DNA from 2 places in the Streptomyces sp. NBC_00654 genome. Region 2 is predicted to be linked to the other one. Evidence: riboswitches for the same ligand, from Rfam matches in the RefSeq annotation. Region 2 holds a riboswitch; the other holds the start of a gene.
The links. A riboswitch is a leader RNA that binds a small molecule or an ion and turns the genes downstream of it on or off. The one in region 2 is predicted to bind glycine.
Positions count from the first base shown of each region.

Region 1: another riboswitch for glycine. It lies ahead of gcvP (aminomethyl-transferring glycine dehydrogenase); the one in region 2 lies ahead of gcvT (glycine cleavage system aminomethyltransferase GcvT).

Region 1 is NZ_JAPEOB010000002.1:1,181,895-1,188,907, reverse strand. Features, by position in the region: gene OHA98_RS25575 (MerR family transcriptional regulator) at 1-263, shown strand, start outside; gene OHA98_RS25570 (DNA polymerase IV) at 376-1,860, shown strand; gene OHA98_RS25565 (PRC-barrel domain-containing protein) at 1,782-2,153, opposite strand; glycine riboswitch at 2,286-2,383, shown strand; gene gcvP (aminomethyl-transferring glycine dehydrogenase) at 2,583-5,468, shown strand; gene OHA98_RS25555 (DUF5999 family protein) at 5,551-5,757, opposite strand; gene OHA98_RS25550 (hypothetical protein) at 6,081-6,665, opposite strand.
Region 2 is NZ_JAPEOB010000001.1:2,034,014-2,041,026, forward strand. Features, by position in the region: gene OHA98_RS08870 (MDR family MFS transporter) at 1-294, shown strand, start outside; gene OHA98_RS08875 (L-serine ammonia-lyase) at 366-1,751, opposite strand; gene glyA (serine hydroxymethyltransferase) at 1,905-3,164, opposite strand; gene gcvH (glycine cleavage system protein GcvH) at 3,183-3,560, opposite strand; gene gcvT (glycine cleavage system aminomethyltransferase GcvT) at 3,661-4,776, opposite strand; glycine riboswitch at 4,934-5,031, opposite strand; gene OHA98_RS08895 (AAA family ATPase) at 5,191-5,865, shown strand; gene OHA98_RS08900 (enhanced serine sensitivity protein SseB) at 6,100-6,870, shown strand.

The sequences.
Region 1 (7,013 bases), on a different contig from region 2:
TGCGGGCCCGGGGGTTCCAGGACCTTGAGCGGATGACGCTCATGAGCGACGGTGCGACGGTCTACGAGTGTTCCTCGCCGGCCGAGGTCGTGGCGCTGCTCCAGGGTGGGCAGGGGGTCTTCGGGATCGCCGTCGGTGTCGTGTGGCGGGATGTGGACGCGGCGCTGTCCCAGCTGCACGGAGAGCGGGTCGACACCGGCGAGACGCTGGTCGGCAACAATCCCACCGACGAACTCGCGCGGCGGCGCAACCGAGCCGGATGACCGGCTGACACCATCGGCGACAGCGTGACGACTGCCCGGCCCCCGAGGGGTGCCGGGCAGTCGCGCTGTCGGTACCGTCGCGTTGTCAGTGCCGTAGGGCAGCATCGGATGTGTGAGAGCCGCGCCCACCATCCTCCATCTGGACATGGATGCCTTCTACGCCTCGGCGGAGCAGGCGTCCAAGCCGAGTCTGCGCGGCAAGCCGGTGGTCGTGGGCGGCCTGGGGCCGCGCGGAGTGGTCGCCACCGCGTCGTACGAGGCCCGGCGGCTGGGCGTGCACTCGGCGATGCCGACGGCGCAGGCCCGGCGGCTGGCACCGAACGCCGCGTATCTCGTGCCGCGCTTCTCGCTGTACCGGACGGTGAGCGACCAGGTGATGGAGCTGCTCGGCAGGCTGTCGCCGCTGGTGGAGCCGCTCAGCCTGGACGAGGCGTTCGTCGATCTGGAGGCGGGCGGCGTAGCCGACGACTCGGTGTCGGCCCGCGCCATGGGTGAGCAGCTGCGGGCAGCCATCCACGCGGTGACCGGGCTCAGCGGATCCGTGGGGCTCGCCGGCTCCAAGATGCTGGCCAAGATCGCCTCGGAGGAGGCCAAGCCGGACGGGCTCCTGCTCATCGAGCCGGGCAGCGAACGGGAGCTGCTGGCGCCCATGCCCGTACGGACCCTGCCGGGCGTCGGCCCCGCCACGGGGGACCACCTCCGCCGGGCCGGGATGACCACCGTCCATGACCTGGCCGAGGCCGGGGAGGCGGAGCTCGTACGGCTGGTGGGCAAGGCGCACGGTGTCTCGCTGCACCGGATGGCGCTGGGTCTGGACGATCGCCCCGTCGTGGCCGAGCGGGACGCCAAGTCCGTATCGGTCGAGGACACCTTCGATGTCGACCTGCACGACCGGGTGCGGGTGCGTGCGGAGGTGGAGCGGCTGGCGGACCGGTGTGTGGAGCGGCTGCGGGCCGCGGGGCGTTCCGGGCGCACGGTGGTCCTCAAGGTGCGCCGGTACGACTTCTCCACCCTGACCCGCTCCGAGACCCTCAGAGGGCCCACGGACGACCCCACAGTGGTCCGGGAGGCCGCGGCGAGACTCCTGGAGGCAGTGGACACCACCGGGGGCGTACGGCTGCTGGGAGTGGGCGTCACGGGGCTCGCCGACTACACCCAGGAGGACCTCTTCGCCCAGGCGGCCGATGCCCGGCACGCGGCCGAGGCGGAAGCGGGGGCCGAAGCCGGACCGGAGGTCCCGCCGGGCCCCGCGGGGGACGGCGAAGCACCGGACACCGTCCCCGCGGGGGAAGCGGAGGGGGAGGGCGCCGAGCTCCTCGCCGCCCGGCGCTGGCCCGCCGGCCATGACGTGCGCCACGGGACGCACGGCCACGGCTGGGTGCAGGGGAGCGGGGTGGGCCGGGTGACGGTCCGCTTCGAGGAGCCGGGCGGCGCACCGGGCCGGGTGCGTACGTTCCGTACCGACGACCCGGAGCTGCGGCCGGCCGACCCGCTGCCCCTGGTGCGCGACCCCGTGGACTACTCCTCCTGGCCCGCCAGCCTGCCGAAGTTCCGGTCCGGTCCGGTCTCCCCCGGGGGCGCGGAGTCCAGCCCGTAATGGCGGTAGAGCTGCAGTTCCTGCTCCGGGCTGAGGTGGCGGCCGACCCCGAAGTCCGGCGCGTCCTTGATCAACGCGCGGTCGAACGGGATCCGCAGCGAATCCTCGACGAATTCGCTCGGTTCGAGGGGGACGAAAGCGTCCCGGCTGAAGAGGCCGGTGCGTACGGCCGCCCACTCCGGGACACCCGTCGCATCATCGAGATAGACCTCGTCCACCGTTCCGATCCTGGTGCCCCTGCGGTCGAATGCCTTGCGGCCGATCAGGCTGCGCGGATCGATGTCGGTCTGCACGGTGCCTCCCACTGGTCGCAACTGCCTGGGTGGTGGTGACTACTCCACAAGCACTACAAAAGTGCAGATCCCGGGTGTCGGCCACTTGAGCAATCCGGAGCGAACCCCGCTGGTAGGCTGGCATATGGCTGCTGACCCCGTGCGGGAGAGTCCTCCGGTGCAGAATCCGGAGGCGCCGAAGGAGCAAATCCTCCCCGGAATCTCTCAGGCCCCCGTACCGCACGGACGAGGTCACTCTGGAAAGCAGGGCGGGTTCCGTTCCGTGCGGGCATGTGCCGGAACGGATCCCACCCTCACCGACGGTGAAAGCCGGTGCGCCGCGAGGCGGGCCGGTGAAGCTCTCAGGTTGAGATGACAGAGGGGGAGGCCGTTCGGGCACCCACGCCGCGGTGCCCCTCGCAGGTCGTGACAGACCAGGAGGCCTCCATCATGACCCCCCGTCGCACTCCGCTCTCCCAGCTGGAGCAGGGCATTCCGTTCGAGCAGCGCCACATAGGGCCCGATGGTGAGGCCCAGGCGAAGATGCTCGCCCAGGTCGGCTACGGCTCGCTCGACGAGCTCACCGCCGCCGCGGTGCCCGACGTGATCAAGAGCACGGAAGCCCTGAAGCTTCCGTCGGCCCGTACCGAGGCCGAGGTGCTGGCCGAGCTGCGTTCGCTCGCCGACCGCAATCAGGTGCTCGCGCCCATGATCGGGCTCGGCTACTACGGCACGTTCACCCCGCCGGTGATCCTGCGCAACGTCATGGAGAACCCCGCCTGGTACACGGCCTACACGCCGTACCAGCCGGAGATCTCCCAGGGGCGGCTCGAAGCGCTCCTCAACTTCCAGACGATGGTCGCCGAGCTGACCGGGCTGCCCACCTCCGGCGCCTCCCTGCTCGACGAGGGCACCGCGGCCGCCGAGGCCATGGCCCTGTCCCGCCGCGTCGGCAAGGTGAAGAACGGTGTCTTCCTGGTCGACGCCGACACCCTGCCGCAGACCGTCGCGGTGATCGAGACCCGCGCGGAGCCGACCGGTGTCGAGGTCGTCGTCGCCGACCTCACCGACGGCATCCCGGCAGATCTCGCCGAGCGCGGCGTCTTCGGTGTGCTGCTCCAGTACCCGGGCGCCTCCGGAGCCGTACGGGACCTCAAGCCCGTCATCGGGCAGGCCCACGAGCTCGGCGCGATCGTCACCGTGGCCGCCGACCTGCTCGCCCTGACCCTGCTCACCTCGCCCGGCGAGCTGGGCGCGGACATCGCCGTCGGTACCACCCAGCGCTTCGGCGTCCCGATGGGCTTCGGCGGACCGCACGCCGGCTTCATGGCCGTGCGCGAGAAGTTCGCCCGAAGCCTGCCCGGCCGGCTCGTCGGTGTCTCCGTCGACGCCGACGGCAACAAGGCGTACCGCCTGGCCCTCCAGACCCGCGAGCAGCACATCCGCCGCGAGAAGGCCACCAGCAACATCTGCACCGCCCAGGTGCTGCTCGCCGTCATGGCCGGGATGTACGCCGTCTACCACGGCCCCGAGGGCCTGCGGACGATCGCCCGGCGCACCCACCGCTACGCCGCGATCCTGGCCGAGGGCCTGCGGCGGGGCGGAGCCGATGTCGTGCACGGTGCGTTCTTCGACACGCTGACCGTGCGGGTTCCCGGCGGGGCCGCCGCCGTGGTCGCGGGCGCCCGTGAGCGTGGGGTCAACCTGCGCCTCGTCGACGCCGACCTGGTCTCCCTGGCCTGCGACGAGACCACGACCCGTACCCAGGTCGCCGCCGTATGGGCGGCCTTCGGCGCCGAGGGCGACGTCGAGGCGCTGGACGCGGTGGCCGCCGACACGCTGCCCGACGGGCTGCTGCGCGACGACGAGATCCTCGCGCACCCGGTCTTCCACCAGCACCGCTCCGAGACCGCGATGCTGCGCTACCTGCGCAAGCTCGCCGACCGGGACTACGCGCTGGACCGCGGCATGATCCCGCTCGGCTCCTGCACCATGAAGCTGAACGCGACCGCCGAGATGGAGTCGATCACCTGGCCCGAGTTCGGGGCGCTGCACCCCTTCGCGCCCGCCGAGCAGGCGCAGGGCTTCCTCACCCTCATCCGTGAGCTGGAGGAGCGGCTCGCCGAGGTCACCGGTTACGACGCCGTGTCGATCCAGCCGAACGCGGGTTCGCAGGGCGAGTTCGCCGGTCTGCTGGCCGTCCGGGCGTACCACCGGGCCAACGGCGACGAGGGGCGCACCGTCTGTCTGATCCCGTCCTCCGCCCACGGCACCAACGCCGCGAGCGCCGTCATGGCGGGCATGAAGGTCGTCGTCGTGAAGACCGCCGACGACGGCGAGGTCGACATCGAGGACCTGCGCGCCAAGATCGGGCAGTACCGCGACGAGCTCGCCGTGCTCATGATCACGTACCCCTCGACCCACGGTGTGTTCGAGGAGCATGTCGCCGCCATCTGCGGCGAGGTGCACGACGCGGGCGGTCAGGTCTACGTCGACGGCGCCAACCTCAACGCGCTGGTCGGTCTCGCGAAGCCCGGCAAGTTCGGCGGCGATGTCTCGCACCTGAACCTGCACAAGACCTTCTGCATCCCGCACGGCGGCGGCGGCCCCGGCGTCGGCCCGGTCGGTGTCCGGGCGCACCTCGCGCCCTACCTCCCCAACCACCCGCTCCAGCCCGCCGCGGGCCCGGAGACCGGTGTGGGCCCGATCTCGGCCGCCCCGTGGGGCTCGGCCGGCATCCTGCCGATCTCGTGGGCGTACGTCCGGCTGATGGGCGGCGAGGGTCTGAAGCGCGCGACGCAGGTCGCCGTGCTCGCGGCCAACTACATCGCCAAGCGCCTGGAGCCGCACTTCCCGATCCTGTACAACGGCCCGGCCGGACTGGTCGCGCACGAGTGCATCGTGGATCTGCGGCCGATCTCCAAGGCGACCGGAGTGAGCATCGACGATGTCGCCAAGCGCCTGATCGACTACGGCTTCCACTCGCCGACCATGTCGTTCCCGGTGGCCGGGACGCTGATGATCGAGCCGACCGAGAGCGAGAACCTCGCCGAGCTCGACCGTTTCTGCGACACCATGATCGCCATCCGCGGCGAGATCGAGAAGGTCGCCTCCGGTGAGTGGAGCGCGGACGACAACCCGCTGAGCAACGCCCCGCACACGGCGGCGGCGCTCGGTGGCGCATGGGATCACGCCTACAGCCGTGAAGAGGCCGTCTTCCCGGCCGGAGTCTCGGCCGCGGACAAGTACTGGCCGCCGGTGCGCCGGATCGACGGTGCCTTCGGCGACCGCAACCTGGTCTGCTCCTGCCCGCCGCTGGACGAGTACGACAACTGACCGAAGGTGTAGGCGCGTTGCGGACATGCGTCGGGGCCGGTGCGGAGATCTCTCCGGGCCGGCCCCCTTCGTACGTGCGGGATCAGGCGGCCTTCACCACCCGGTCGGCGCCCAGCGGCCGGTGCGGGGCGATGATCTGCCCGTCCGGGAGCAGCTCGCCGGTGTCCTCGAAGAGCAGGACGCCGTTGCACAGCAGGCTCCAGCCCTGTTCCGGGTGGTGTGCCGTCAGGCGGGCGGCTTCCCGGTCGGCGGAGTCGGCGGTCGGGCAGGGTGGCTGGTGCTGGCACATGGATGGGTTCTTTCGCTGCGTCGATTCGAATGTCCTGCGGCTGGATGACGTGTTCATTTGCCGCCCCCGTATCAGTCGGTCCGGTCCCAGTGTTGCCCTGCGGGCGTCATTCCGCAGGGATTTCGCCGCAGCGCTTCTACTCCTCCCATGACGCATCACCCGGCCGGACGGTTCAGCGCAACTGCACTGTCCCTTTGGGTGGTTCGGGGTGGCCGGACCGGGCTAGTCCGGACGGGTACGAATGAGCCCCCGCGGTGTCCCGGCCCGTCCCGTGCGGGTACGGGCGGAACAGGGCGCCGCGGGGGCATGCGGGGCGGGCCGGATCAGGCGGAACTGAGCAGCGGACCCGGGGTGACACGCAGGGTCATCACCGGGAGCAGATCGGCGACGCGGCGCGGGTGGTGCGCGGCTATCCCCGGCGGGGCGGGCGCCAGGGGAACCAGCACATCGGTGGGGGCGAGCACCGAGGCGGCGGCATCGGCGTCGGTGTCTCCGTGCAGCCACAGCGTGAGCATGTAGAGCTCCGGGATGGACAGCAGCCGCGCCCGGCAGGGGGCGGCCGACGCCTCCGCCTGCTTGACGGCCAGCTCGGTCGAGACGAGGTAGGGCCCCTCGAAGAAGTGCGAGAAGGCCCAGCCGTCCGGAGTGAGTACGGTGTCCGCCGCCGCGACGGCGCGCTCCTCGCTGCGGATCAGGAATCGCCAGGCGGCCAGACGGGTACGGGGCGCGGGGTCGTTCGGCACGATCCGGTCCAGTACATGGACGGGCAGCGGGAGTTCGGGGCTCAGGGGGCCCTGGGCCGACCGGAGCGCGGGAGTGCGGGCTTCGCGGACGGCGGTGGGGGATCCGAGTGCCGCGAGAACGCTGCGCAGTGCGGGCGCGGGAGCCGGAGGAACATGCAGCGGCATAGTGGGTCGCCTCTCACTTGGAGACACGGTGATGCGTGGTGGGTGCAGACGGCGCTGTCGGCGGGCGGGGCCAGAGGGGCCGGGACCGGGCCGGTTGCGTCAACTCTCTGCCTCGTGGGCGGAGTTTATACGAAAAGTGTTCACATGGTACTTCCGCTAGCTGGCGCGAGGGCGAACCGCAAGGCGACATCAGGTCTTTGAATTGTGGAGTTTCTGATGATTCCTGCTGTTCAGGTCATCCTTGGCCACGGGCTTTTCCGGTGCTGCGGTAGGCCGAAACTCGACGGTGTTTTCCGTCACGCGCCCCACGGCCGAAACCCCTGATTGCCGTATGCCGACGGAATGTGC
Region 2 (7,013 bases):
AACGACCCGGCGGTGCTGTCCAGCGCGGCGGACCAGAAGGTGCTCACCGGGCTGCTCGGCGGCACCGAGGGCATCGACCTCGACAACACGGCGGTGCTCGACACCCTCGACCCGCGCGTCGCGCGCCCGATCCTGGAGGGCATGGGGAGCAGCATCAACACGGTCTTCCTCGTCCTGGGCGGCCTCGGCCTCCTCGCGGCACTCGTATCGCTCACGATCAGGGAGAAGGCCGGATCCAAGGCGCCGGCCGAACAGAGCGACGGGGCCGGGGAACGGCTCGCCGCCACGGAGTGAGCCCCGCGGCCGTGGCCGGGATCACCCAACGGGAGCCCCCACCGGACCGGGTCCGGTGGGGGCTCATTTCCCTAGCACTCGATGATGTTCACCGCGAGCCCGCCCCGCGCCGTCTCCTTGTACTTGACGCTCATGTCGGCGCCCGTCTCCTTCATGGTCTTGATGACCTTGTCGAGGGAGACCTTGTGGCTGCCGTCGCCGCGCAGCGCCATCTTCGCCGCGGTGACCGCCTTGACGGCCGCCATGCCGTTGCGCTCGATGCACGGGATCTGGACCAGGCCGCCGACCGGGTCGCAGGTCAGGCCGAGGTTGTGTTCCATGCCGATCTCGGCGGCGTTCTCGACCTGCTCGGGGGAGCCGCCGAGGACCTCGGCCAGCGCGCCCGCGGCCATGGAGCAGGCGGAGCCGACCTCGCCCTGGCAGCCGACCTCGGCGCCGGAGATGGAGGCGTTCTCCTTGAAGAGCATGCCGATGGCTCCGGCGGCGAGCAGGAAGCGGACGACGCTGTCCTCCTTCTCGGCCTCGGTGCAGCCGCCGGCCGCGAAGTTCATGTAGTAGTGCAGGACGGCGGGGATGATGCCCGCGGCGCCGTTGGTGGGGGCCGTGACGACGCGGCCGCCCGCCGCGTTCTCCTCGTTGACCGCCATCGCGTAGAGGGTGATCCACTCCATCGCGTGGGCCTGCGGGTCGCCCTCGGCGCGCAGCTGGCGGGCGGAGTTCGCGGCGCGGCGGCGGACCTTCAGGCCGCCGGGGAGGATGCCCTCGCGGGACATGCCGCGCGAGACACAGGCCTGCATGACGCGCCAGATGTCCAGCAGACCCGAGCGGATCTCGTCCTCGGTGCGCCAGGCCTTCTCGTTCTCCAGCATCAGCGAGGAGATGGACAGGCCGGTTTCGCCGGAGAGCCGCAGCAGCTCGTCGCCGGTGCGGAAGGGGTGCTTGAGGGCGGTGTCGTCCGGGACGATCGGGTTCTCGCCCTGGACCGCGTCCTCGTCCACGACGAAGCCGCCGCCGACGGAGTAGTAGGTCTTCTCCAGGAGCGGGGCGCCCTCGTGGTCGTACGCGAAGATCGTCATGCCGTTGGCGTGGTACGGCAGGGCCTTGCGGCGGTGCAGGACCAGCTGCTCGTCGGCGTCGAAGGGGATCTCGTGCGCCCCGAGCAGGTTGATCCGGCCGGTGGCGCGGATCTCCTCGACGCGGGCGTCGGCGGACTCCACATCGACGGTGCGGGGCGACTCGCCCTCCAGGCCGAGCAGGACCGCCTTGGGCGTGCCGTGCCCGTGGCCGGTCGCGCCGAGCGAACCGTACAGCTCGGCCCGTATCGAGGCGGTGTGGGCCAGCAGGCCCTCGTTCTTCAGGCGGCGCGCGAACATCCGGGCGGCGCGCATCGGTCCCACCGTGTGGGAGCTGGACGGGCCGATACCGACCGAGAACAGGTCGAAGACCGAGATGGCCACGGGATGACTCCTAAGGGTGGGAAGACGCCGTTGTCTGCCGGGTGGTGCGGTACGGGCCGGGTCGGCCCGAAGAGCGAGGACAAGGGTGGGGGCACCGCGCTCACTGTCCAGTGTGCGTGGTGCCCCGCCCGAAACGTGCGAACTGCTTCCGGACTACTTCAGACCGGGGTACAGCGGGAACTTCTCGGCAAGTGCCGTGACACGGGCCTTCAGGCCGGCGGCGTCGTACGACGGCTTCAGCGCGGCGGCGATGATCTCCGCCACCTCGGTGAAGTCCTCGTTCTGGAAACCGCGGGTCGCCAGGGCCGGGGTGCCGATCCGCAGACCCGAGGTGACCATCGGCGGCCGCGGGTCGTTCGGGACCGCGTTCCGGTTGACCGTGATGCCGACCTCGTGGAGGCGGTCCTCGGCCTGCTGGCCGTCCAGCTCGGAGTCGCGCAGGTCGACGAGGACCAGGTGCACGTCCGTGCCGCCGGACAGGACGGAGACGCCGGCCTCGGTGACGTCCGGCTGCACCAGACGCTCGGCGAGGATGCGGGCGCCGTCCAGGGTGCGCTGCTGGCGCTCCTTGAACTCCTCGGTCGCCGCGACCTTGAACGAGACCGCCTTGGCCGCGATCACGTGCTCCAGCGGGCCACCCTGCTGACCGGGGAAGACCGCCGAGTTGATCTTCTTGGCGAGCTCCTGCGTCGACAGGATGACGCCACCGCGCGGACCGCCGAGGGTCTTGTGCGTGGTGGTCGTGACGACATGGGCGTGCGGCACCGGGTTGGGGTGCAGACCCGCGGCCACCAGGCCCGCGAAGTGCGCCATGTCGACCATCAGGTACGCGCCGACCTCGTCCGCGATGCGGCGGAAGGCGGCGAAGTCGAGCTGGCGCGGGTAGGCGGACCAGCCCGCGACGATCAGCTTCGGCTTGGTCTCCTTGGCCAGGCGCTCGACCTCGGCCATGTCCACGGTGCCGGTGTCGTCGACGTGGTACGGGACCACGTTGTAGAGCTTGCCGGAGAAGTTGATCTTCATGCCGTGGGTCAGGTGACCGCCGTGGGCCAGGTTCAGGCCCATGATCGTGTCGCCCGGCTTCAGCAGCGCGAACATCGCGGCGGCGTTCGCCTGCGCACCGGAGTGCGGCTGGACGTTCGCGGCCTCGGCGCCGAACAGGGCCTTGATCCGGTCGATCGCGATCTGCTCGACCACGTCGACGTGCTCACAGCCGCCGTAGTAGCGGCGGCCGGGGTAGCCCTCGGCGTACTTGTTGGTGAGGACGGAGCCCTGGGCCTCCATGACGGCGACCGGAGCGAAGTTCTCCGAGGCGATCATTTCGAGGGTGGACTGCTGACGGTGGAGCTCGGCGTCGACGGCTGCGGCGACGTCCGGGTCCAGCTCGTGGAGGGAGGAGTTGAGAAGCGACATCAGGGGATCCCTAGGGTCTCAGTTGCCGGAGAACGCGGTGTATTCGTCGGCGGAGAGCAGGTCGTCCGGCTCCTCCGCCACCCGTACCTTGAACAGCCAGCCGCCCTCGAACGGAGCGGAGTTCACCAGCGACGGGTCGTCCACGACGTCCTGGTTCGCCGCGACGACCTCACCCGTGATGGGGGAGTACAGGTCGCTGACCGACTTGGTCGACTCCAGCTCGCCGCAGGTCTCGCCCGCGGTCACCGTGTCGCCGACGTCGGGGAGCTGCGCGTAGACGACGTCACCGAGCGCGTTGGCCGCGTACTCGGTGATACCGATCGTGGCGACACCGTCCTCGACGGCCGACAGCCACTCGTGCTCCTTGCTGTACCGCAGCTGCTGGGGGTTGCTCATGACCTGAATTCTCCTGTACGCGGGGGAGTGCTGATGAACGGTGGTCTTACGGTGTGAGACGCGATTACGTCACTTCCGGGGCGGTGCGATGCCCGGAATGTCACTTCTCGCGCTTGTAGAACGGCAGGGCGACGACCTCGTAGGGCTCGTGCGTGCCGCGGATGTCCACGCCGACGCCCTCGGTGCCGGGCGCGGCGAACGCCGCGTCCACGTACGCCATGGCGATCGGCCTGCCCAGGGTGGGCGACGGGGCGCCGGAGGTGACCTCGCCGATCACCTCGCCGCCCGCGACGACCTGGAATCCGGCGCGCGGGACCCGGCGGCCCTCGGCGATCAGGCCGACGAGCTTGCGGGGCGGGGCGGTCTCGGCGCGCGCGGCGGCGGCCACGAGGGCCTCGCGCCCGACGAAGTCGCCCTCCTTCTCGAACTTCACGACCCGGCCCAGGCCCGCGTCGAACGGGGTCAGCGCGGTCGTCAGCTCGTGCCCGTACAGCGGCATGCCCGCCTCCAGGCGGAGCGTGTCACGGCAGGAGAGCCCGCAGGGGATCAGGCCGTGCGCCGTACCGGCCTCGGTGAGCGCCCGCCACAGCTGCTCGGCGTGCTCGGGGGCCACGAACAGCTCGAAGCCGTCCTCGCCGGTGTAGCCGGTACGGGCGATCAGCGCGGGCACCCCGGCGACCGTGCCGGGCAGGCCCGCGTAGTACTTCAGCCCGTCCAGGTCGGCGTCCGTGACGGCCTTCATGATCGCGGGCGACTCCGGGCCCTGCACGGCGAGCAGCGCGTACGCGTCACGGTCGTCGCGCACCTCGGCGTCGAAACCGGCCACCCGGTCCCGCAGCGCGTCCAGCACGATCTGCGCGTTGCCCGCGTTGGCGACGACCATGTACTCGGTCTCGCCCAGCCGGTAGACGATCAGGTCGTCCAGGATGCCGCCGTCGCTCCCGACGATCATCGTGTAGCGGGCGCGGCCGGCGCCGACGGTGGCGATGTTGCCCACCAGCGCGTAGCTCAGGAAGGCGGCGGCCTGCGGCCCGGTGACCGTGATCTCACCCATGTGGGACAGGTCGAAGAGACCCGCCCGGGTGCGTACGGCGTTGTGCTCGTCGCGCTCGCTCGCGTACCGCAGCGGCATGTCCCAGCCGGCGAAGTCGGTCATGGTGGCGCCCAGCGAACGGTGCAGGGCGTCCAGGGCGGTGAGACGGGGGGCGTTGCTCATGGATTCGGCTCCAGGGCATGACGACAGAGGACGATCCCTCCCCATCTGTCATCGGAACCTGAGAGGTTCGCCGAAAGGCCCTGAAGGGGGTCAGCCCTCGCCGGGTTCGGCTTGCACCTTGGGTGGAGCCGCCGGGCGGCTCGCTTTTCAGATCTGCCTCATCCACGCGGTACGGGGCCTGAGAGATTCAAGGGAGGAACTTGCTCCTTCGGCGCCCGGTACACACAGTGACCGGAACTCTCCCGCGCGGATTCAAACGGCCGGTATGCAGTTGGCGGGGTCATCATCGCACGGCTTGCGGAAGAGTGGGGCGTCCGGTCTCCCACCCGACACGGGCCGCAGGCCCGGTTGTGCCGCATTACCTTTTCTTTACACTTCTTGGGCAGGTGTGGGTGACCCGACAGGGGGAGGGCGATGGACTTGCAGCGGTACGCGACGACCGCGGGGGTCGCGCACGGCGCGATGCCTGCGCAGCCGGGCGCACCCGCCCGGGAAATGCTGGGCACGCACGCGCCGGTGGTACGTGACCTCCGGGGGCGCGCCGGGCGCAGCCCGCACAGCCTGGACTTCGCGTCCGGCGATCTCGTGGTGGTCTCCGGGCTGCCCGGAAGCGGAAAGTCGACACTGATCCGGCGGGCCGTCACGGACCGCGCCATCGATTCCCAGAACACCCGGGACACCTGGGCCGGGGCCCTGCCCCGCTTACTCCCGTACGCCCTCTACCGCCCGCTGGTCCGGGTGGCCCACTACTACGGGCTGTGGCGGGCACTCCGCTCCGGCGAGTCCGTCGTGGTGCACGACTGCGGCACCCAGGCCTGGGTGCGCCGCTGGCTGGCCCGGGACGCCCGGCGGCGGGTCCGCACCCTCCACCTCGTCCTGCTCGACGTCACGCCCAAGGTGGCGCGGGAAGGGCAGCGCGAGCGCGGCCGGGGCGTCTCCGGGTACGCCTTCTCCCGGCACCGGCGCTCGGTCGGCCGGCTGCTGCACGACACGGAGCGGGGTCTGCTGCCCCCGGGATGCGCCTCGGCGGTGCTGCTGGACCGTGAGGCGGCGGGGGTGCTCGGCCGGATCTCGTTCGCGGACGAGTAGGGCTCGCGGGGCGTACGGGGCCGAGCGGGGCGTACGGGGGCCGAGCGGGGCGGGCGTCACGCGCGGGCCCCGTACGCAGGCGCACCGCCGGCGGGCTCACGGCCGGCGGGCGCCCGCCGGGCCGTCCGGCTGCCGGACGGCGGGCGGGCACGCCGTCGGACACGCCGCCGGGCAGTGGACCCGGGAGGCTAGGGTTTCCGCCGGAACGCAGGTCGAGAGAGGGACACAGGGGCAGTGGACATTCCGGTACCGGCACAGACATATCCGCACCAGGGATGGCCGGCCAATGAGCTCGAAGAGGTGCTCGCCGCCTCGATCGGAGTCCCGGAGGCGGGCGGCCGGCTCGTCGAGGTGCTCGGCCGCAGCGCGCTCTGGGTGCCGCTGCCCAACGGCGGCAGTCCCGAAAGCCCCGATCTCGACCTGCCGATGATGGAGATCGACGGCGTCGCCTACGTCCCCGTGTTCAGCTCCGAATCGCAGTTCCTCGGCTGCGTCGGCACCCAGATGTCCTTCACCGTGGCGCCCGCCCGGGACTTCGCCCGCGGACTGCCGCCGCAGGTCGGGATAGCCGTGAACCCGGGCGGCGCGGTCGGCGTGCCACTGCCGCCCCCCGCTGTCGCCGAGCTCTGCCGGGCCGGCCGCACGCCCCTGGACGGGCCCGCGAGCGGCGCCCGGGTCCGCCTGTTCGAGCCCGACTGGCAGGAGGAACCCGTCGACTTCCTCGCCGCGGTGGCCGGGGAGTTCCAGGAGAGCGGCGTGGTGAGCACCGCCCGCCGGACGCTCGCCAGCATCGAGGGCGGCGACCCCGTCCTTTTCATCGGCGTCGAGTTCGCCACCTGGGACGGCGCGGGACAGAGCGCCCCGATGGACGCGCTGGGCCGGGCGCTGGGCCGGGTCCAGGTGCCGTGGCCCGTCAACCTGGTCCTGCTCGATGTGGCCCAGGACCTCGTCGGCGACTGGATGCGGGAGAAGGTCCGGCCGTTCTACCGGCGTGAGGGGCACTGATCCACCGGTGTGAGGGGCTTTGACCGCACCGCCGGCGAGGGTGCCGGCCACACCCGGGGTCGGGGTCAACCGTCGTTGCCGGGTGGCGACGTCGATCCTTGGCGTCAAGTCGGTGTCAGCGGCGGCGCATAAGCTGGTTTGAT